DNA from 3 places in the Glutamicibacter sp. NPDC087344 genome. Region 1 is predicted to be linked to each of the others. Evidence: riboswitches for the same ligand, from Rfam matches in the RefSeq annotation. Region 1 holds a riboswitch; each other region holds the start of a gene.
The links. Region 1 has a riboswitch for S-adenosylmethionine ahead of ACIOWL_RS07820 (OsmC family protein). Riboswitches for the same ligand answer to the same signal wherever they lie in the genome.

Region 1 (7,533 bases):
CGGACCGAGAGGCCGAGCTGGAGCAACAGGGCAAAGACCTTGATTCCCGTTCCGCCACGCTGGATGAACGCGACGAAGAGCTTGACGGAGCCGAAGCTGCGGTGCTGGCCCGTGAAAAGGCCGTTGGCACCGTTGAAGCTGAGCAGGAAGCGAACTCCGTCAGCGACGGCATCTGGACGGTGGGCACCGACATCAAGGCCGGGACCTACCGGGCCAAGGAAGCGGTAGGCAGCAACTGCTATTGGGCCGTGCTCAAGTCCGGGACCAATGGGGACGACATCATCAACAACGGCATCCCCGGCGGCGGCCGTCCCACGGTGACTGTCTCAAAGGGCCAAGACTTCGAATCGGTGCGCTGCGGTACCTGGGTCAAGCAATAACACCCAGTGGCGCGCATACCGTCATTGATCATCACAAATCAAAGGAATCATCATGAGCTACAACAATATGCAGCCTGCGCCTATGGCTCAGCACCCTGCTCCGTACCTGCCACCCAAGTCGTTCTTGACAACCTGGTTGCTGTCCCTGTTCTTGGGCGCCCTCGGCGTTGACCGCTTTTACCTGGGCAAGGTGGGTACCGGCCTGCTGAAACTGTTCACCTTCGGCGGTCTGGGCCTGTGGGCCCTGATCGACCTGATTATCATCCTCAGTGGCGGCATGACGGACAAGTTCCGCCGCCCGCTGGAAGGCTATGCCAAACACAAGGTGGTGGCCTGGATCATCAGCATTGTGCTGGTGGTAATTGGCGGAATCGGCGGTATGGTCAACGCGAGTACTGCAGGCTTTGACGGTGCGTCGTCGTCCTCGGCCATTGAGTTGCCAGCTACCGGTAGCGAAACCGAAAGCAAGGCAGCGCCGGCCGAAGCCAAAGAGGAGCCAGCAGCCAAGGAAGAAAAGGCTGAAACCTCGTGGCAGGAAGTGATTGTCCTTGACGGCAAAACCGACAAGTCCAGCAAGGTGTTTGAACTGACCGGTGCCGAGGCGCGGATGACCTACAGCTTCACCGGTGGCGAAGACATGGCCATTGGAGCCATCTACCTCTTGACCGAGGGAACCGACCTGATGAAGGACGGCGGACTCCCAGAAGTCATGCTTGACGGGCCGGTGGAAGAAGAAACCGCGCTGCACAAGTCGGCAGGCACCTATTTCCTTGACGTGACTGCAGCGAACTTCGACGGGTGGAGCATCACCATCGAAGAGAAGCGCTAACCAAAGGTTTCGTGTCTCGCCGTTGGGGCGGTGAGCACGGAAATGCGCCCGGGCGGGCTCTCATCATGGGGAAGAGAGCCCACCCGGGTTTTTATTGCATTGATGCCTGGTGTGAGGCAGAAGCTGAAAGCTTTAGTTCGCCGGGGTCAGAGTGACAGCGGTGGTGACCGGAACCGGGTTGGCGAACAAGTCCAAGACCGGGCAGTGGGCGTCAACAGCCTGGCGCAGTTCGTCATAACGCTCGGCCGTCTCCGGGCCGGTGATCTGCACGTCGAGATCAACCGAGGTGAAGCCCGGACGCACGGTTTTATCGATGCCAAAGAGGCCGCGCACATCAAGGTGGCCCTCGGCTACAATCTTCACGTCGTCAACCTGGATGTTCAGCTGCTCGGCGTAGAGGCGGTAGACAACCACTTGGCATGAGATCAAGGCGCCCAGCGCGTATTCAACAGGGCTGGCGGCAACGTCGTCTCCACCCAAAGCCGCTGGCTCATCCACGGTAAAGGTGTGCTTCCCGGCAACGATGTTGCTGGCCACCGAACCAAAACCTTCACCCTGCACCGTGAATGTCAGTTTGGCATTATCTGCGGTTGCTGAGATTCGTTCACCCCAACCGGTACCGGCCTGCTGCAGGCGTGCGGAACGATCTTCGGCTATGGAAAGAGTGGAAGCTGCGTTAGACATGAGGAATAAATCCCCTTTCTGGCGCAAGGGGCGCCATCGCTTACGAACCTGTCTTTCAGGTCCGTCGAATCATCACCTGGAGCACCCCGCACAATGACGCGAAGAGGGTTGCCGTCCAATCAGCCAGGGCTTATTCGATTGGAACTCGTGATTCAGTAGTTACTTTTCTACCGGTTCTCGGCATGCTGGGTAAATAGCCAACTTCACGATTCGTCACACGGCGAACTGTCGGTTCCCTCGATAGAATGGATGTGAATTTCCGCGATGTTATGGAGCGGACCTCTACCCGTGAAGTTGTGTGTATGGAATATCAGCTGACCCCCGTTGCCGCACAGACCCTGGTCACCGATTCGGAATTTACCGAAGGTTGGCGGCTTGCCAACGCGGGGCAGGTTGCCATCAACGAACGACGCAATACTCCGGGACTCTCTTTTATCTCCGGCTGGGTCGCAGGCTCTTTGGTGATAGTGCAGCTGTCTATCGAGGGAACCAACATCAGCTTCAGCAGCCGTTGCGAAGAGCACCCGGAGGAGTACTCCTGTGAGCACGTCGCCGCAATGCTGGTGGCGGCAACACAAATCAGCGGTGGAGGTTTTACCGTCTCTAGCGAGGTGAAGCCGGAAAACACCTGGAAAGCTCAACCCGCCCCCCAGTGGGCCCGCACACTCAAACGAATATTGCCCTCCGGACCCAGGGACAATGACGTCGAGGAAGACATTGAAGAGCAACCGCTCGGCCTGATCCTGAAGGTGACTGCCGGCACCAGCTACGGCCGGCCCACCCTTCACCTCAACGCGCGTCCGGCACGCAAGGGGGCGCGCAGCCCCTGGGTGCAAACCGGGGTGTCATGGCGTGGGCTGATGTTTGATGACCGGTTCCCCAAGGCGCAGCGCCGCGCGGTCAATGAACTGGTGATGCTCAGCGAACGCGCACAGCACGACCAGTACGGGCACGTCTGGGACACGTCCGAGTGGGTCAGCCTGAATAGGCTGCCGGGCAAGGATCTGCGTGAAGCCTTTGAGGTGATCCTTGAATCAGGAGTTCAGGTTGTCAACGGAAACTCCAACAACCGAAACGTGGTTTCCTTGTCCGAGCTCAAGGGCTCGGCCTTCCTCGACCTGCGACGTGGCGAGAGCGGGTTGACGATTGAAAGTGTTTTCCGCGGGCCACACGGCGAGGCCGATCACGTGATTGCTTTGGGCAGCCCTCCCTCCCTGGTGGTGTACTCCGACAAACCACTGGAAAAAGCTAAAGACCTGTCAATGGCTCCACTCGAGGACGCCGTGGCACACGAAATTCGGGACTTTCTCAGCATGGGAGCCATGCTGGTTCCAACCTCTGACATTGAAGACTTCGAAACGGAGTACCTCGATTCTTTGCGCCAGGTCGCGCCGGTGCGGAGCGCCGATAATAGCTACAAGGTGCCTGAGGTCCCGCGGCCGGTACTCCAGTTGCAGATGATTGACACCGAGTCCGGAATGAACCTTCGGTTCGCCTGGTACTACGGTTCTAAAGCTCCACGCCAGAAGTCGGTCGAGCACGAAATTATCACTTCAGTGCAGGACAAGCTCGGTGGGGATGAGCCTTTGGGCCGGCCGACCAAGAGCGGGGTCTTTCCAGAACAAAACCTCACCAAGTCCCAAGCCATCGAATTCATCATGTACCTGCTCCCGCTGCTGGAAGAGCACCCAGACATTCACGTGCTGGGAAATGACGAGGTACCGAACTACACCCTGAATTCAGAACCAGCCACGGTGAGCATCGAGGCGGGGGAGAGCACCGGCGACTGGTTTGACCTCTCGGTGGAGGTCTCCATCAATGGGCTGAAGGTCCCGTTCGCTGACCTTCTCTCGGCACTCACGCTGGGAGACGAGTACTTGGTTCTTGAAGACATGACCGTGATTCCCATTGACGGGCCGGAATTCCACCAGTTGCGCCAGCTGGTTCATGAAGCCGGCGAACTTGGCTCTGTGTCGGGCAACAGCATCCGCATCCACAAGTTGAGTATCGACTGGTGGCAGGAACTGGTGAATCTGGGAATTATCGAAGCCCAGGAAAACCAGTGGCTTGAAGCCGTGGCAGGACTGACCAACGGGGAACAGCTGGAGAAGGTCGAACTTCCCTCGTCGTTTAAAGCCGAGCTGCGCCCGTACCAGGAGCAGGGACTTTCCTGGCTCAACTTCCTGCGCACCCATTCCCTAGGCGGCGTGCTTGCCGATGATATGGGTTTGGGTAAAACCGTGCAGTTGTTGGCTGCCCTGGAACAGGCGCGAATCGAAAATCCGGATCAAAAGTTTTTGGTGCTCGCCCCAACCTCCGTGGTGGGTAACTGGGTGAATGAGGCTCACCGTTTCGCGCCTGAAATGCGGGTTCAATCTATTACCTCGACGGCCAAAAAATCTGGCCAGAACGTTCTGGATCAGATCGAGGATGCGCAGCTGGTGGTCACCAGCTACACCATCTTCCGTTTGTCTTTTGAAGAGTTTGAGCAAGCCGGATTCACGGTCATGATCCTTGATGAGGCTCAGCAGCTGAAAAACCACACCTCCAAGGGCTACAAACAGGCTCGCCAGCTGTCGGTCCCGTGCAAGCTGGTGGTGACCGGCACACCCATGGAAAACAACCTGATGGAGTTGTGGACGCTGGTCTCTTTGGCCGCGCCCGGACTGCTTGGCGGACAGAAGGCGTTCAAAGACAACTATCAGAAGCAGATCTCTGACGGGGATACCGAACGCCTGGAGCGCCTGAAAAAACGCCTGCGTCCATTTTTGCTGCGCCGTACCAAGGAACAGGTGGTCCCGGAGCTTCCAGCCAAAACCGAGCAGGTGTTGGAAGTTGAGCTGGACCCGGCGCACCGCAAGGCTTATGACCGTCGTTTCCAGCGGGTCCGGCAGGAAATTTTGGGTCTGGTGGATGATGACGTGGATTCCAACCGCTTCAAGATCCTCCAGTCGCTGACCCTGCTGCGTCAGCTGGCATTGGATCCTTCCCTCGTGGATGAAGGAAACGCTCCGAGCGCCAAGCTGGAGATGCTGCGTGAGCTCATGGAAGACGCGGTGGCCGAAGGACACAAGATTCTGGTCTTCAGCCAGTTCACCAGCTTCCTGAGTAAAGCCAAGGATATTGCCGAAGAACTGGGTATTGAGCACGGTTACTTGGACGGTGCAACCAGCGGACCCAAACGAAAAGACATGATTGATGGGTTCACCGCAGGCGACTTCCCGGTCTTCTTCATCTCGCTGAAGTCCGGCGGATTCGGGATCAACCTGACCACGGCCGACTACTGCATCCTGCTTGATCCGTGGTGGAATCCTGCGGCCGAGGCCCAGGCCATTGACCGTGCGCACCGTATCGGGCAGACCAAACCGGTGTACGTGTACCGGTTGGTGGCCAAGGATACGATCGAGTCCAAGGTACTGGCGCTTCAGGCCAAAAAGACCCAGTTGTTTAATGACGTGCTGGGTGAGGAAACTGCCCCGATGCAGTCCGGTGCCTTGAGCGCGGATGACTTCCTCGCACTCATGGATTGATACTTCGGCACTGTGCCAGTGCAAGCCTTGGTTTGAGGGATACTACCTGTACCCGGAGCCAAGGCTTGCGGCGTTAAACACGTGAATTAGAGGATCTCGTCCATGCTGTGGTTCAGCCGGTGCAATTGATCCCTGAAGCTCTTAAGCTCGTCGGTGTCCCAGTCACCCAGGTGGTGGCGTAGCTCTTGGCTCAGTACGCTGCCGCTGGCGAACCACTTCTCGCGTGCGGCAGGTGTTGCAGAGACCAGCTGGGCCCGGCCGTCACGTGGGTCGGGGGAGCGGGTGACAAGCTTCAAGGACTCCAAATGGTTGATCAACCGGGAGATGGTGGCCTTGTCCAGACGCAGTCGTTCGGCGAGCGCGCCTTGCTGCTGAGGGGCTTCCTTGATGACAACCGCCAGGATTCGGTAACCGGGATCTTGCAGATCGGGGTGGATCATCTTGGCACGGCGAATCAACATCTGACGAGCGCGCAATAGGATACCGGCGAATTCGTCTTGAACCATTTGCATCAGCTGTTCTTCTTGCATAGCTACCATTCTAAAGAGCAAATTGCATCGTTTGTGATTCGGTACGTTCTTTAACCACAAATGATTCATTTCTCATGATTCATGACGTCCAAATGGGCTGCGCTTTTGATCAGCTGTGCTGCGGTGGGTGGCGGTGTTTAAACTTTTGAGGGCAGCGGCCGCGGCCGCTGCCCTCAAAGGTTTTAGAGCTGGTTGCTGAGCATCTTGCCTTCGGCGAAGGCGTTGATGTTCTGCGCAATCTCCCGCACTCGCGAACCGAAGGTGTCTACGGTATGCCCCGAGTTGTGCGGGGTGGCGATGACGTTGGGCAGCTGTGCCCACCGGGTCACCGACTCCGGCGCGGTGCTTCCGGTTGGCGCATCCCACCAGACATCTAGCGCCGCCCCTCCGATGACCCCGGTGGACAGAGCGTGGAAAAGCGCTTCCTGGTCGATCACCGGTCCGCGGGCCACATTCACCAGCAGTGCGTGTCGGCGCATGGCCGCAAGCTCGTTGGTGCCGATCAGGCCGGTGGTTTCGCTGGTCAGTGGTACTCCGAGCACCACCACGTCGCTGGTGGCCAGCAGCTCTGGCAGCGAGTCCATCGACTTGACCCAGTCCAGTCCCGCCGGCAGGTTTCCGCCGGGTGTGCGGCGCACCGCCACGCTCCGGGCCCCCAAGGCCGAGCACAGGGCAAGGGTCTGCTCGCCAATGCCTCCGAGCCCCACAAACCCGAAGGTGAGGGTGCTGAAGGTCGGGTTCATTGGTGTGTCCGGTGTGGTTGCCACCGTCCGCCAGATCCCTGAGCGCAGTTCGCTGGTGGTTTCCATCAGCCGGCGCTGGTGCACCATGGAGACCATCACCACGTGTTCGGCAATTGACCGTTCGTGGTGTCCGGTGCGCGAAACCACGGTGCCGTCCGGCAGCTGAGCTACCGCCACGCGGTCAGCCCCGATCCCGGTGATGTGCACGTATTTCGCGGTGCACAGGGCGGCGTCCTGTGCTGAAAGCTTCGAGCACACCAGCACGTCGCAGGAGGCCAGCAGTGCACGTTGCTGCTCTGCTGGCAGTGCGGAGGCGAAATGCCAAACGTGCAGTGGGGCGTGGGCTTGGAAGTCCGCTGCCAGACGTTCAACAATGGGGTCGGTGACAACAACCCGCAGGCTGGTTACCACCGTGGGACTTTCAGCTCGTAGTCCGGGTTGATGGACTTCATGTAGGTGGTGTCATCACGTTTGGTGAGTCCCGCATCGAGGTACTGCTGGTGCATGCGGGCCAGTGCCTCCTCATCCAGTTCCACACCCAGCCCTGGCTTGGCCGGGACCTTGACCTTGCCATCAACAATTGAGAGCACGCCTGGGCGGATGACGTCATCCTGCTCAAGCTTCCATGGCCAGTGGGTGTCGCATGCGTAGTCGATGTTTTTGGTGGCGCTGGCCAGCTGGATCATGGCCGCGAAACTGATTCCGAGGTGGGAGTTCGAGTGCATGGACAACCGCAGGTTGAAGGTCTCGGCGATTCCGGCCAGCAGGCGTGAGCGGTTCAGCCCGCCCCAGAAGTGGTGATCCGAGAGCACCACGTCCACTGCCTCGGCCTTGATG
Region 2 (7,533 bases), on a different contig from region 1:
GGCAGCTCCCTTTGAAGCGTTGTAGGCCAACATGCCCGGTACCGCGACAAAACCGGAATCCGAACCAATGACCGTCACGGTGCCGGCGGTCGACTTCTGCAGAAAGGGGAGGGCCGACTGCACCGCATTAAACGTGCCAAGGACGTTGACCTCTAATACTTCACGGAACCCGGCCGCCGTAACCTCGGCGATGGAAGCACCCATTTCGCCTTCAATTCCGGCGCACAGCACCAGTGCGTCAATGCCGCCCAGATGGTCGGCCAATGCGGCGATTGCCTCCCGGGTCTGAGCATCATCTGCAACATCGGCAGCCGCGGTAGCTACCGACAGGGAATCGTTCTCACCGCGAAGCCGCGTCGCGGCCTGTTGCAACCGGGTGTGGGAGCGGGAAATCAGGCCGACGTGGCTGCCCTGATTGGCAAAGAGCCTGGCGCAGGCCAACCCGATCCCCGTGGCGCCTCCGGTAATCACAACACGCTGCGGTAATTTCAGTACGGCAGAGTCTGCGGACATCACTATTCCTTGCCGCTGTGGGTAGAAGTTTCGGCGTCAAGCGCCTCGTCGAACTTTTCGAGGTCATTGGACAGGTTGTTGTAGACCTCTGGCTTGTTGGACTTCAGGTACAGGCCGTAGAAGATGCCTCCCACCACGGCCGCCACCAAGATCCACGGCAGGGCCAGCACGTATGGCTCGTCCGAACCTGCAACGATTCCGAAGTTCACAATGGCCATGATGCTGAAGACCGCCAGGGCAATGAAACCGAGGCCCGGAGCTACAAAGGTGCGAATCCAGCGTGGGTCACGTTTTTTGCGGAAGTAGCAGACCACGGCCAGTGCGGCGATTGCCTGCACAATGATGATGGACAGGGTCGCAAAACCGAGCCCCACCGGAACCAGTGTGGCGATGGCTGGAATTTCGGGGAAGACGATGCGGAAAACCGCCGCGATGGCAAGGCCGAAAATCAGGTTCACCAGCAGCGCACGCTGGGGAACGCCCTTGTCGTTGGTTTTGGCCAGCCAGTGAGGCAAGACGTGGGCACGCCCCAGGGAGAACAGGTAACGGCCGGCCGAATTGTGGAACGCCAACTGGGCGGCGAAGAGGCTGACCACCACGAGGATCAAGGCAATCACCAGGCCAGCTGGGCCCAGGTAATCGCTGATCAGAACGAGCGACATGTCACCGGCGTCCAGGTGCTCTAGGGCGTTGTCTTGTGCCTGCTGCACACCCACCGCGCTGACGATCGCCCAGGCGGCGAAGGCGTGCATGAGGCCGATAACAACAATGGCCGTGTAGGTGGCCCGCGGGATGGTGCGCTGCGGGTTCTTGGCTTCCTCCCCGAACAGGGAGGTCGCTTCAAACCCGATGAACGCGGTGGCCGCCAGCAGCAAGCCAATCCACAATGAACCTCCGGTAATCACTCCGGGCGTGAAGATCGCTGCGTCAAAGCCGGTGCGAACCAGTACCGCGATGCCAAAGGAGAACACCATGATGATTTCGAGTACCAGCGCGACTCCGAGAACCACTGCACTGACGTGAATACCCGAGCGGGCCAGGAAGAACACCACCACAAACAACACCAGTCCGGTCCAGAACCAGTCCAGGGTGACCGCTCCGCCGGTCAATTCCGGCACCGCGACCATGCCGGCAAAAAAGCCGATGGTTCCCAAAGCCCCAGCCACGAAGGCGTTGTATCCAATGGTGGCAATCAAGCCGGTGATCAGGCCGGCGATTTTGCCAAGGCCCTTGACTGCGATGGCGTAGAAGCCGCCGGCGTTGGTCAGTTCCTTGGTGATTTGTGCATAACCTACAGAGAAGAACAGGAGCGCCAGCGCCACCAGCAGGATGGCAACGGGGATACCGCCGCCGTTGCCCAGGGCGATAGCCAGCGGGAGAACAACAACCAGCACGGTCATGGGTGCCACCGCGGCGAGCACCAAAAAGACGATTGAACCGACGCCAAGTTTGTTTTTGGCCAGTCCATTGGAAGACGATGACATGGGACTTCCTTTGCTATAAGGTCACAAGGACTTCAATTACTAAAGAGTGAAGCACATCACATACCCAAGTTTTAAGGCTTCACCGTGAGGTGTGCACGCAATGACAATGCGCAGGCACTCAAGCGCAACAGCGGGGTCATTCAGAGTGACCGAATGATTTTTGTCAGCTTTTTGATCAGGATTTCTGCATGCTGTTCTTCGAAGGCCAGCGGTGGGCGGATCTTGAGCACTTCATCGTTTCGCCCAACACGGCTGATGAGCACACCCTGGTGGTACATTTCCTCCACCACCTGCTTGGCGGTGGTTGGGTCCGCCTCCCCGGTGTCTGGGTCGGTGAAGCGCATGCCGGCGAACAAGCCATCGCCGCGTATCTCATCAAAGCGGCTGATTCCCGCCAGCTCGCGAGTGAGTTCACTCTTGAGGAAGGCCCCGGTGGCGGTGGCGCGTTCGCGCAGGCCTTCATCTGCCATGACGTCAAGGACCGCATGCCCGGCCGCGGAGGAGACCGGGTTGCCGGCAAAGGTATTAAAGAACATGTTGGCTGCGCCGAAGTCTTCAAGAAGATCGTGACCCATGATGGTGGCACCGATGGGATGCCCGTTGCCCATGGGTTTGCCCATGGTGACAATGTCCGGGGTGACGTTGAAGAGTTCGTGCCCCCACATGAATCTGCCGACGCGTCCGAAACCGGATTGGACCTCGTCGGCAATGTAGAGTCCGCCGGCCTGCCGGACACGCTGGATCAGACCCTCAACGTATCCCGGTGGCACCTTGACCAGTCCCTCGGTGGAGAACAACGGATCAAAAAGTGTTGCGGCGACACCGAATCCCGCTTCTTGCAGGGAGGCGATCGCGGTATCAACCTCGGAGAGTGCCTCGGCGAGCAGTTGCTGGGCTTCCTGCTCCGTGAGGCCGGTCGCGTCGGGGATGCGGATGGTGCGCACGTTTTCACCCATGGGTTCGCTGGTGGCCAGCCCTGTAGTGGCCTGCGCGAGCGTGAGTGTGGTGCCGTGATAGCTGTAGTCGCTGAAAATCAGTCCGGTGTTCCCGCTGCGGAATCTGGCGAGGCGGATGGCGAGCTCATTGGCTTCGGAACCGCTGTTGCCAAAGGAGACTCGATCCAGGTCTGGATGCAGCGTTGCGAGCAGCGCTTCGGCGTAGTCGACCACGCGATTATTGACGTAGCGGGTGTTCAGGGAGAGCTTGCGCATCTGCTGCGAAACCGCGTTGGCGATAGCCGGGTGGGCGTGGCCAACATGGGGCACGTTGTTGTAGGCGTCGAGAAAACGTCGGCCATTGACCGCGCGTAGCCACACACCTTTGCCACTGACCAGTTCCAACGGATCGTTGTAAAACATGGGGGAGTGGGTTCCAAGCACGGCTTTGCGACGAGCAATAAGATCCGGGGTGGCGTTTTGAGTTGAATGCTGCATTATTTGTCCTTGTGTGATCCTGATCTCTTTAGCTAATATCGTACACGGTGAGTAATTTTTGAACAATGTGTTCAGGAATTCTAATAAAAAGGAGTCTAAAGTGTTATTGACTAGGGAAAATTCGGTAGTTCTTGCTCGTCTTGCTCTCGTGGAGTTTGGCTACGATCCGGAAACCGTTGACCTTCAGTTCGTCAAAATGCGGGAAAACACCGTGTTTCGCGCGGAGACTCCCGATGGTTCCATTGCCCTGCGATTGCACCGACCGGGCTATCGAACGCATGAAGAAGTTAAGGCCGAGTCTGACTTCATCGATCTCCTGTCTCGGGAGGGCTTCCCCGTCGTGCACCTGGTGGAAGCGGCAAACGGTCACCGTGCAGTGACCGTCAGCGATGGTGAAACTGAAGTGATTGTTGATGCCCAGCGGTGGTTGGAAAACTCCCGGCAGCTTGGCCAAACCGAGGGAGCCGAAGAGGCGAGCCCGTTGTTGCCGGAGCACTTTGAAACCATGGGGGCGCTGGCGGCGCGCATGCATAATGTTGCCGAACGTCTTGGTGGGGCCGGAAAGTTTCCCCGAGTCCCTTGGGATTGCGAGGCGATTATTGGTCCGGACGCTCTGTGGGGAGACGCGCTCAGCGCGCCGGGTCTAGATGCCGGCGCGACAGGGCAGCTGCAGCGGGCACGGGAAATCATGCGGGATCAGTTCAAGGCTTTTGGGACCGAGCCATCGGTCTACGGCGTGATCCACGCAGACTTCACCCCTGAAAACGTTTTGGTTTCCGGCGATGAATTTGTTGTGATCGATTTCGATGATTTTGGTGATGGATGGTATCTCTTCGACCTGTCCACCGTGCTGTTTTTCTTTGTGGAGAACGAGTTGTACCCGGATTACCGAGAAGCCTTGTTACGCGGGTACCGAACCGAGCGGGACCTGAGCCAACACGAAGAGCAATTGCTTGATCTCTTTTTGCTCGCGCGGGGTTTCACTTACCTGGGATGGGCCGCGACGCGCCCCGAAACTGCGACCGCCCAGTTCTTGATCGCTGAAATCGTTCCGCTGGTCGTGCGCATGGCGACGGACTTGGGCGCGGAGTAGCCCTGGCTCTTCGACAGTGTTAATTCGCTTCAGTTAACAGTGCATTGCAGGTGCGTCGCAAGGCCCGCAGCAGACCATCGGCCTGCTCTGGGTGCTCCGCGGTCACGGAGGCAATTTCACGCAGCGCCCCGGAGACCAAAACTGCGATTTCTTCAACGGGTGCGTCGGCCGGCAGAGTTCCGTCGTTGCGTGCCTGACGAAGATCTTCAAGCAGCATCTGTTTGAAGTGCGATGAGGCCTGACCGGTCACGCCACTGAGCGGGCCGAACGTGGCCGTGCCGATGCGCGCGTAAAAGCGACCTTCCGGGGTTGACGCAATGTCCACCAGCGCAGTAGCTAAAGCGATGATTCGTGCCGTGGCACCAACTTGCTGGTCGCGGCGTGCCGAACCATCGGCATCTAGCAGGTTGCCAATTCGAGTGTAGGCTTCACGAACCAGCTGCTCATGCCCATCAGGGAAATACGTATAAACGGTTCCACGGGATACCCCCGCGTGTTTAGCGACCTCTTCAATGGTGATGCTGTCAAAGGACTTCTGACCGAGCAGCAGCGACATTGCCACGAGGATGTCAGTGCGAGTGCGCTGACGATTGCGTTCACGCAAACTTAGAGGCTCGTGGGACACAGCTGCACTTTCGGGACGAAGATAAATTGGAAGTAGTAGGGATTAGTTAATCATACGAATCAGGTCGTCCCTCTTTTGGTCAGGCACCTATGGGAATCCGTGGATACTCGAATGCCTCCCATTCGGTGGAGGCCAACGGCTAATCTGATTCCCCGAGCTCTGGACGCCGTGGACCGCGGGGCGGTCCGTAGGGCGGTTGATGTCCGAAAGCTGACCGAGCGATTTTCTGATCCATAACTTGCAGGAGCATTCGGGGGTAGTCGATGCGCCCTTGGTCCAGGGTCACCTGAGCATAGTCTTCGAGAGCGAATTGCCGGTTTCCGTGGCTTGCGGACTCAACTTCACTTTTGCGTTTGTGACGCAGCACCCACTCTCTGTGAACTGGTGTTGGAGACTGTCTTCTTTAAAGTCGGGTCATTAAGGACTATCGATAGCCACTAGCGCAAGGGAAAAATCTTCAGTGCGACACAAAACGACTTGTGACGAACTGTGACACCTAGTGTGACGTGATGACGGCGTGTTATCGCTTGGAATATGACTTCATGACGCGGACTTTACGTAACGCTTGGCTGGCACCCGCAATGGGTTGCACACTTGAATTGTTCGGCAGGTTAGCCGAACACCACACCATCCAGAGCGACTGAGAGACCTGGCTCGCAGACGTCGCAGCAACCACCCGAAGCAGGGAGCGGTGCTAAGGCCAGGACCGATGGAGATTGCTAGATTCCACAACGGTCCTTCGCGGGCGGAGCTATGCCTTCCCGCAGATCCTCAACAAAGGATCGTTGAGTATTCATGCGTAATCCTCGGGTCACATACCGAGAGGAACACACGAAGATGCGTATTTCGCACCTGAGCTTGAAAGCAGCGGCCCTGGCCGCCGTATTGGGACTAACCCTGACCGCCTGCGGTGGCAATGCAGATTCTGCTACCCCAGCAGAAGGTTCGCCGGCGGCGGCCGGTGAACCGGTAGAGGGCGGCACCTTCACCTTTGCCGAAGTTACCCCGATCAATAACTGGCAGACCCAGGCCGCTCGTTTCTACGAGAAGGCCAACGTGCTGAATTCGGTCCTGGACCGCCTGACCTACTATGACGTTGAGTCCGGCAAGCTCGTGGGCTGGATTGCCGACGATTTTGAGGCAAACACCGAGCAGACCGAGTTCACCTTCACCATTCGTGACGGAGTGACCTTCTCTGACGGCACCGCACTGGATGCGCAGGCGGTCAAGCTTAACCTTGATGCACTGGGTCTGGGCATCGAATCCGCTCAGATCGCACCAAACGTGGACTTCAGCGCATACAAGTCGGCTGAAGTTGTAGGCGATAACCAGGTCAAGGTGACGCTCAAGCGTCCGGACGCCAACTTCCTGCGTGCCACCTCCTCGGTCACCGCCGGCCTGGTTTCCCCGGCAACGTTGAAGCTGGACAACGCCGGACAGTCGGCGATTGCAAAGATCGTCGGATCCGGACCGTTTGTTTTCGAGTCGGAAAAGCCGGACGAAGAAGTTGTTTTCACCAGCCGTGACGACTACGCCTGGGCCCCGGAAACCGCAGCGAATCAGGGGGATGCCTACCTTGATTCCCTCGTGGTCAAGTACCTGCCAGAAGTTGCCAGCCGCGCCGGCGCCGCCCAGTCAGGCCAGGTCGACCTGGTCCGCGGCCTGCAGCCGGTTGATGAGCAGGTGCTCACCGCCAACGGCGGCCAGGTATTCGCCGCTCAGGGTGTTGACCTGACAACCAACCAGGCAGCGGTGCGTATCGGCTCCGGCAAGCTTGCCGACCCGAAGGTTCGCCAAGCACTCCAGGTCGGAATCGACCGTCAGGCCATCAAGGACACCGTGCTTTCGGACAGCTACGTCATTGCCGGATCGATCTTGAACCACAAGGCGCCGGGATTTGTTGATTTGTCCGCAGATCTTGCCTACAACCCGGAGAAATCCAAGCAGCTGCTCGACGAAGCGGGCTGGACCGTAGGGGCGGACGGCGTGCGCGAAAAAGACGGAGAGAAGCTGGAAATCACCGTTGCCAGCTCGAACAACTCCGTTGTCATCAAGCCGGCATTCGAATTGATCGAGCAGCAGTGGCGCGACCTCGGCGTGAAGCTGGTCAACCGCGCTGCCGACAATACCTTCCTGGTGAATGCGCTGGTTGACGACCAGATTGAGTTCTTCGGTACCCGGCAGTTCGCCCTTGGCGGCCTCGGCCCGGTCTACGCGCCGGCCAACAACACCCAGACACTGAACTCCGACGAAGAGCTGAACGAGCTCTTCGCCAAGGAGCAGGCGGCCACCAGCGAAGAAGAACACCTGAAACTGATCGAGGAAGAACAGCGTGCACTGGTCCTGGACAAGGCGCTGACCCTGGTGCTCTGGGACGAAGTCCAG
Region 3 (7,533 bases), on a different contig from region 1:
CTGGCGTATCCTGCTGGCTTCGAGCGCGATTCCCGCAATCTTGACCTTCATCATGCGTATAGGCATGCCGGAGTCCCCATACTGGCTCCACGCACAGGGCCGCAAGGAAGAAGCCGCTGAAATCGTCCGGGTGCACTTCGGCGAGGGTTACACACTTCCTGAGCCAGAACAGGCGGAGACCAAGTCGAGGTTCCGTGACCTGTGGACCAAATCCACCTGGCGCCCACATCTCTTTGCCGGACTGTTTTGGTTCTGCCAGGTTGGACCGTTCTTTGCAATCTTCACCTTCCTCGAGCCAGTTTTTGAGAATCTCGGCATTGAGGGCGGTCCGCAATTCGATTTCATCAGCAACGGAATTCAGCTTGCCGGCGCGTTCTTCGGCCTCTACCTCTTGCACCGGCTCACCCGCCGCAATTTTGTGATCTGGACCTTCGCGCTCATGTTCGGCGCCCTTATTATTCTCGGACTGTTCCCGAGCGCACCTGTGTGGCTTACGGTATTCCTGTTCGTTTCCTACCTCTTCATTGCCCCGGCAGCAAACAACATCGAACGTGTGTATCCTGCTGAAATCTTCCCGACGAACATCAGGGCAACGGGTGTTGGAATGGCCGCCGCGTTCTCGCGCATCGCTGCAATCGCGACAACCTACCTGCTTCCTACCTCTATGGAGCATCTGGGTGCGAACGGAACCTTGATCATCCTGGCAGTGTTCCCGCTCGTCGGCTTGATCACTTCGTTCTTGTGGGCACCGGAAACCAAGGGCAAACAGCTTCACTAGGTTTTTCCGATACTGTGCCCAAGCTGTTCCCCGACGAGGGAACAGCTTGGGCAAAGTTCTTGGCACCGTTTAGAAGCTCGATGATCTCATAGACGCCGGAGAGCGGATTAAACCAGGTTCTTGTGCGGTACTGACATGTTTTAGACGTCGCAGCATGGCCAAGAGGCGCCTAAAAAACTACAGACACAAATGCTCGGCTGGGAATCCCCGCCGAGCATTTGTGTCTGATGGATAGTTGATTATTTGGTGCAAACCAAACGCGTAGCACCACGGCTCCGCTTCGACGGTCCGTGACCCGTCATGAGATACAACCCGCGATTCTCTCCTGGCCCGTCCGTACCATCCTTGTCCGGGTCCTTGGATGGCGGAGCGTCGTAGCACGCAGTTCCGAAGCGAGCATGGCCAGTTATACAGTTAACTACAGTGCGTGATAGCGGTGGTTAAGCAGTTGCCAGGCTGCTGCGGGCCTCTGCCCGCAGCGATGCCTTGGAGGCGGCGGCCAAACCACGTTCAAGGTCGCCCAGCAGATCATCCACTTCTTCGATACCCACCGAGAGCCTAACCAGGTTCGCCGGAATTTCCAGAGGCGTGCCTATTAAAGAAGCGTGAGTCATTTCGCGTGGATAACAGACCAACGATTCAACGCCGCCCAGGGACACCGAGAGCTGGAAAAGTTCCATGGATTCAGCGAACGCCCGGGCAGCTGCCTCATCAGCGAGCTGCAAGGACAGGATCCCGCCAAAATCACGTTGCTGACGGGCGGCCAATTCATGACCAGGGTGTTCGGGCAGTCCCGGGTAGTACACGCGGGCGACATCCCGATGCGCATCCAGCCAGCCAGCCAACGTAGAAGCCGAGGCGCAATGGCGTTCCATCCGCAACCCCAGGGTTTTCAGACCACGCGAAGCCAGGTAGTTATCCTGCGGGCCGGAGACCGCGCCACCGGCGAACTGCTGGTAGCCCACAGCTTCGGCCAAAGTCTGGCCGCGATGCAGTCGCTCGCTCACAATGACCGCACCGCCAAGCACGTCCGAATGCCCGCCAATGTATTTGGTGGTGGAGTGAACCACGGCATGGGCGCCGAATTCCAGTGGACGTTGCAGGTACGGGGTGGCGAAGGTGTTATCAACAACCAGCAGCGCACCAATCTCTTCTGCCAGTGCAGCCCAGCCGGCCAGATCCGCAATGCCAAGCAACGGGTTGGAAGGGGTTTCCACCCACAACAATGCGGTATTCGGTCGCAGTGCGGCACGCACCGCATCCAGGTTGGTGATATCCACCGCGCTGGCGGTAATCCCCCACTTTTGGTGCAGCCGGGTGATGAGCCGGTTGGTGCCGCCATACCCATCGGCACCTAAAACAATATGGTCCCCCGGTGCCAGCAAAGCCCGAAGCAACGCATCCTCCGCAGCGATACCAGAGGCGAAAGAGAAACCGGCTGCCCCGCCTTCCAATGCGGTGAGCTGAGCTTCAAACCCATTACGGGTTGGATTGGAGCCACGGGAGTATTCATGGCCGGCACGCAACACGTTGATGCCATCTTGGATAAAGGTGCTGGTCTGGTAAATCGGCGGGATCACCGCACCGGTGTGCGGATCCTTTTCCTGGCCAGCGTGCACCGCCAGCGTGTTGAAGCCGCTCATGCGAAGCTCTCCTCAAGGGTAGTTGCCTGCGCTGCACTCAGCGCGCGGTCCAAATCTCGAATCAGATCTGCAGGATCTTCCAGTCCCACCGACAAACGCAACACCGCACGGTTAAGGCCGGCCTCGGCGAGCTGTTCCGCGGAAAGTCGACAGTGGGTCATGGTGGCCGGATGGGCGATCATGGTGCGGGTATCGCCAATATTGGCGGCCAGCACAATCACCTCCAGACTGTCGATGAATGCTGAGACCAGCCGTTCATCATGCAGTTCCACCGCCAGCACGCTGCCAGTTCCCCTTGGGAAAAAACGTTTGGCACGCTCGTGGTGCCGGTGTCCTGGCCGGCTCGGGTGATGCACCGCGGCGACCGCGGGATGAGCCTGGAGGAAGTTGGCAAGCAACAACAGGTTCTGTTGCGCCGCGGCGGTACGTACGGTCAGCGTTTCAATACCGGTCAGGATGCCGTGGGCGCTGGCCGCAGGCAGGGTTGGACCTAAATCATGCAAGAACTTTGAACGCACCAGCATGCTGTATGCACCTGCGCCGTAGCGTTCAAGCAGCGAAGTGCCGGCGTAGCGGGCCCTTGGGGCCGCGATCTGCGCCCAACGGAATTGATCCGAGAAATCAAAAGTTCCCCCATCAATCACCACCCCGCCCAGAACCTGGCCATGGCCGGCCAAGGCCTTGGTTGCCGAGTGCACCACGATGTCTGCTCCGTGCAGCAATGGCTTGAAGTTTGCGGGGGTGGCCAACGTATTGTCCACAACCACCGGGATATTGTGCCGGTGCGCGATCTCGCTTAACACCGGCAGATCCGGCAAGGTGGACAGCGGGTTCGTGACCGACTCCAGGAAAAAGGCGCGGGTGTCCTCTTCGATAGCCGCTTCCCAGGCAGCTGGATCATCGGGATCCACAAAACTGATCCGAATCCCGAAGTCGTTAAAGGAGTCGGTCAACAAATCCACGGTTCCGCCATAGAGCTGGTTGGAGGCCAGAATATGTTTGGGGCCTTGGGTTAGCGCCAGCAGCGCGAGTGCCACTGCCGCCTGGCCGGTAGCCGTGGCAACAGCGTACGCCCCGGATTCCAACGCCGCGGCACGCTGCTCGAAAACGGAAACCGTGGGGTTTCCGGTACGTGAATAGGTGAAACCGGCCTGGCGCAGTGCGAACTTCTCCACCGCATCTGCATGAGAGGGAAATTCGAAAGCCGCAGAGGAATACAGCGGCACGGTCAGTGGGCGGTAGTCTCCGCTGGGTGCGTATCCGGCGTGGATCGCCGCGGTTGACGGCTGGGTGTTTGGCTGCGCCATGGCTGGCTCCTTCTCGTTGTCTCATCCACGAGAGAGTGCACCGAACACGGTGCAGCGTACCAGGGAAGGCCAACAAAACGGCCTGTCCATCACGGTACGAGGCACAGCGCAACGTCTAAAGACGCGCTCGGAGCTGCTCCATCGTTCCTGGCATTAGCACCTTGCGGTTTCCCGCTGGTTGCTGCGACGTCGACGAGCCAGATCTCTCGGTCGCTCTTGATGGGGTGTTGTTCTTCCATGGTTCGCCAAAGCTTCCCGGTGGCGCAACCGGCACCAAGGCCTGTGCTTCACAGAACGTCGCGACCCGTCATGTGTCGCATTTTCCGCGTAATGACACCCGTGTTACGTCACGTCTGTGACGCGTCGAATGAGCCAAAAACCGCTAGATCTCAGGCATCTGAGGCTTTTTATGTGTCGTTTCCGGTTTTTTCGATGACACAATGTGTCAATTTCAGCCGAGAACTTGTACACCGAAATCTGAGACCACCGATCGGACCTCGGCCAGGTATCGCTGTGCCTGCTCCGTGAGCGGAATCGCGGCATGATCAATCCAGCCAATCTCGATGCGTTCCTCAACGTCCAGCGGAATGGCGACGATCGACGGGTCAAGTTCGTCGCTGACGATACCCGTGGAGATCGTGTAGCCGCCAAGGCCGATCATCAGGTTGAAGATGGTTGCTCGGTCGGAGACCCGGATTGCCCGTTTGCTGGACAACGTGGAGAGGATTTCCTCGGCGAAGTAGAACGAGCTGTTAGCCCCCTGGTCAAAGGTGAGTCGTGGCAGATCTTCAAGGTCCGCAAGGGTCACGCGCTGTGCTGCGGAGAGCGGGTTGCTGCGCGAAATAAAGATGTGCGGTTCGGCCAGGAACAGCGGATGAAATACCAGCCGGGATTCACGCAACAGCTTCTCGATCACTTTTCGATTGAAGTCATTGAGGTAGAGGATTCCGATCTCGCTGCGCAGGGTGCGCACGTCCTCGATGATCTCCTCGGTACGGGTCTCACGCAAGGAAAATTCGTACTCTCCAGCCTCGCTTGCCTGGACCATCCGGACAAATGCATCCACGGAAAACGAATAATGCTGGGTCGAGATCCCCAGCAGTCGGCGGGACGGGGGCCGATCCAGATACCGCTGCTCCAGAAGCTCCACCTGCTCCAGAACCTGTCTGGCGTAACCCAGGAATTCAGATCCCTCGATTGTCAGTGTCACGCCTCTGGCCGAACGGACCAAAAGTGCACGTCCCACGCGGGATTCAAGCTCTTTCATGGCCGCGGACATACTCGGCTGGGCGACGTACAAAAGGTCGGCCGCGGCGGAGATTGAACCCTCCGTTGCGACCGCGATGAAATAACGCAGTTGCTGCAGTGTCAGACCGCTTGCACCTTGAACCATAGGCTGAGTCTATATCAACCCATAGTTACATTGAGTTACCTGATATCCATTTTGGCACTGCATGATTGACGCATCGACTTCCCCCCGGCCTGCCCAGGCCTTTAATCATCAGATTGGCCACCATGGCAGACGCGCTAACTTTCAGCATTACCAGCACCGACTTCGACGAGAATTACACACCCTCAACGGACTCGCGCATCACCACAAACTTCGCCAACTTGGCTCGCGGAGAGAACCGTCAGCAGAACCTGCACAACGCCCTGACGATGATCAACCGACGCTTTAACGATTTGGCGCACTGGGACAATCCCAAGGGTGAACGCTACGCACTTCAGCTTGAGATTATCTCCGCAAACGTACACGTCAGCTCCGAGAACGGAGATCAAGAATTCCCCCTGCTGGAGGTACTGGACACCAGCATCATCGACCGGAAAACCGGCATCCGAAGCCACGGCATTGTAGGAAACAACTTCTCCTCCTACGTGCGCGACTACGACTTCAGTGTGGTGCTCCCCTCCGCAAGCGATGCCTCGGGCAAACCTTCGTTGCCCGAAGATTTCGGAGACCTTCACGGCCGGCTCTTCCAGCATTTCCTCGACTCCGACGCCTATCAACAGCGTTTCGCACAGCTACCGGTGATCTGCATCAGCGTCTCCAGCTCCAAGACCTACCGTCGCACCGGTCACAGCCACCCGGTTCTGGGTCTTGAATACCAGCAGGACGACTACTCGCTGACCGACGCGTACTTTGCCAAGATGGGCTTGCGCGTGCGCTACTTCATGCCCGTCGGGTCCGTCGCACCGCTGGCCTTCTATTTCCGCGGCGACCTGCTCAATGACTACACCGACCTGCAGCTGATCAGCACCATTAGCACCATGGAGACCTTCCAGAAGATCTACCGCCCGGAGATCTACAACGCGAACTGCGCGGCGCCGGCCATCTACCAGCCAAGCCTGAGCGCGCAGGACTTCTCCCGCACCCTCATTTCCTATGACCGCGAGGAACGCACTCGGCTTGGTGCAAGCCAGGGCAAATACACCGAAGAGCACTTCATCACTCCCAACCGCGAACTGCTGAACCAGTGGGCCGCCTCGTGCGCCGCTGTGGCCGCCTAAACACCTAAGGACCATTCCATGAGCTCCCAGCTACTTCCAACCTCGATTGTCGGCAGCCTTCCCAAACCAGCGTGGCTATCCCAACCCGAAACTTTGTGGTCCCCTTGGAAACTTGAGGGCGCCGAACTGCTTGAAGGCAAAAAGGACGCAACCCGCGCCGCCGTGCTGGAGCAGACCCAGCGCGGTATCGACATCATCAGCGACGGCGAACAGACCCGCCAGCACTTCGTCACTACCTTCATTGAGCACCTGAGCGGTGTCGATTTCCAGAAGCGCGAGACGGTGCTCATCCGCAACCGTTACGAGGCGAGTGTGCCCACGGTTGTTGGCGCCGTAGCGCGCGAGAATCCGGTGTTCGTTGATGACGCCAAGTTCCTGCGCTCGCTCACCAACCAGCCCATCAAGTGGACCCTTCCCGGCCCGATGACCATGGTCGACACCCTGCATGATGCGCACTACGGCAGCCGTGAGAAGTTGGCTTGGGAGTTCGCCACCATCCTCAACCAGGAAGCCAAGGAGCTCGAAGCCGCTGGGGTGGATATCATCCAGTTTGATGAGCCAGCCTTCAACGTGTTTTTCGACGAGGTTTCCGACTGGGGTATCGCCGCGTTGGAACGTGCCTGCGAGGGGCTCAAAGCCGAAACCGTGGCACACATCTGCTTCGGCTACGGGATCAAGGCGAACAATGACTGGAAGGCCACCTTGGGTGCCCAGTGGCGGCACTATGAGAAGTCCTTCCCGTTGCTTCAGCGTTCATCCATCGACACCGTCTCCTTGGAATCCCACCACTCAAATGTGCCGCTGGAAGTCGTTGAGCTGGTGCGCGGCAAAAAGGTGATGCTCGGCGCCATCGACGTGGCGGATACCGCCATCGAGTCCCCCGAAGAAGTAGTGCAGACACTGCGAAACGCACTTGAATATGTCGATGCAGACAAGCTTGTTCCCAGCACCAACTGCGGCATGGCCCCCTTCCCCCGGGATGTGGCATTGGCCAAGCTCAGTGCACTGAGCGCGGGGGCCGGAATCCTGCGTGAAGAGCTGGTTGGCGCCCGCGTCTAAGCTGGCGGGTTGCTGCCTCCGGTCGGTGTTTACCTGGGATTCACCGGCCTGAGGCAGCTAGCACCCCCTAGCCAGGGTGGCGGATTGGCCAAATTTCGGATGGTTCGCAGCGCGCAGGTATACGCCGACAACGAGCGACCCTTTGCCACCATCCTCTACGCCAAAACCACCGGCACCCCCGGGTCATCCCATCTCGCCTAGGCAGATGTGGCAATATTTTTGCGGCCTATCCGATGGA

Region 2: another riboswitch for S-adenosylmethionine. It lies ahead of ACIOWL_RS11640 (ABC transporter substrate-binding protein); the one in region 1 lies ahead of ACIOWL_RS07820 (OsmC family protein).
Region 3: another riboswitch for S-adenosylmethionine. It lies ahead of ACIOWL_RS17135 (O-acetylhomoserine aminocarboxypropyltransferase/cysteine synthase family protein); the one in region 1 lies ahead of ACIOWL_RS07820 (OsmC family protein).

What each region holds. Positions count from the first base shown of each region.
Region 1 is NZ_JBIUXY010000004.1:43,958-51,490, forward strand. It holds gene ACIOWL_RS07810 (hypothetical protein) at 1-380, shown strand, start outside; gene ACIOWL_RS07815 (TM2 domain-containing protein) at 433-1,209, shown strand; gene ACIOWL_RS07820 (OsmC family protein) at 1,342-1,893, opposite strand; SAM riboswitch class IV at 1,925-2,046, opposite strand; gene ACIOWL_RS07825 (SNF2-related protein) at 2,196-5,423, shown strand; gene ACIOWL_RS07830 (MarR family winged helix-turn-helix transcriptional regulator) at 5,510-5,953, opposite strand; gene ACIOWL_RS07835 (2-hydroxyacid dehydrogenase) at 6,136-7,107, opposite strand; gene ACIOWL_RS07840 (glucarate dehydratase family protein) at 7,101-7,533, opposite strand, start outside.
Region 2 is NZ_JBIUXY010000005.1:342,852-350,384, reverse strand. It holds gene ACIOWL_RS11665 (SDR family NAD(P)-dependent oxidoreductase) at 1-513, opposite strand, end outside; gene ACIOWL_RS11660 (APC family permease) at 516-1,997, opposite strand; gene ACIOWL_RS11655 (aspartate aminotransferase family protein) at 2,138-3,430, opposite strand; gene ACIOWL_RS11650 (phosphotransferase enzyme family protein) at 3,498-4,523, shown strand; gene ACIOWL_RS11645 (TetR/AcrR family transcriptional regulator) at 4,543-5,127, opposite strand; SAM riboswitch class I at 5,773-5,864, shown strand; gene ACIOWL_RS11640 (ABC transporter substrate-binding protein) at 5,986-7,533, shown strand, end outside.
Region 3 is NZ_JBIUXY010000010.1:146,526-154,058, reverse strand. It holds gene ACIOWL_RS17145 (MFS transporter) at 1-778, shown strand, start outside; gene ACIOWL_RS17140 (cystathionine gamma-synthase) at 1,219-2,421, opposite strand; gene ACIOWL_RS17135 (O-acetylhomoserine aminocarboxypropyltransferase/cysteine synthase family protein) at 2,418-3,728, opposite strand; SAM riboswitch class I at 3,864-3,954, opposite strand; gene ACIOWL_RS17130 (LysR family transcriptional regulator) at 4,180-5,121, opposite strand; gene ACIOWL_RS17125 (putative oxygenase MesX) at 5,244-6,236, shown strand; gene ACIOWL_RS17120 (methionine synthase) at 6,255-7,295, shown strand; gene ACIOWL_RS17115 (hypothetical protein) at 7,305-7,496, shown strand.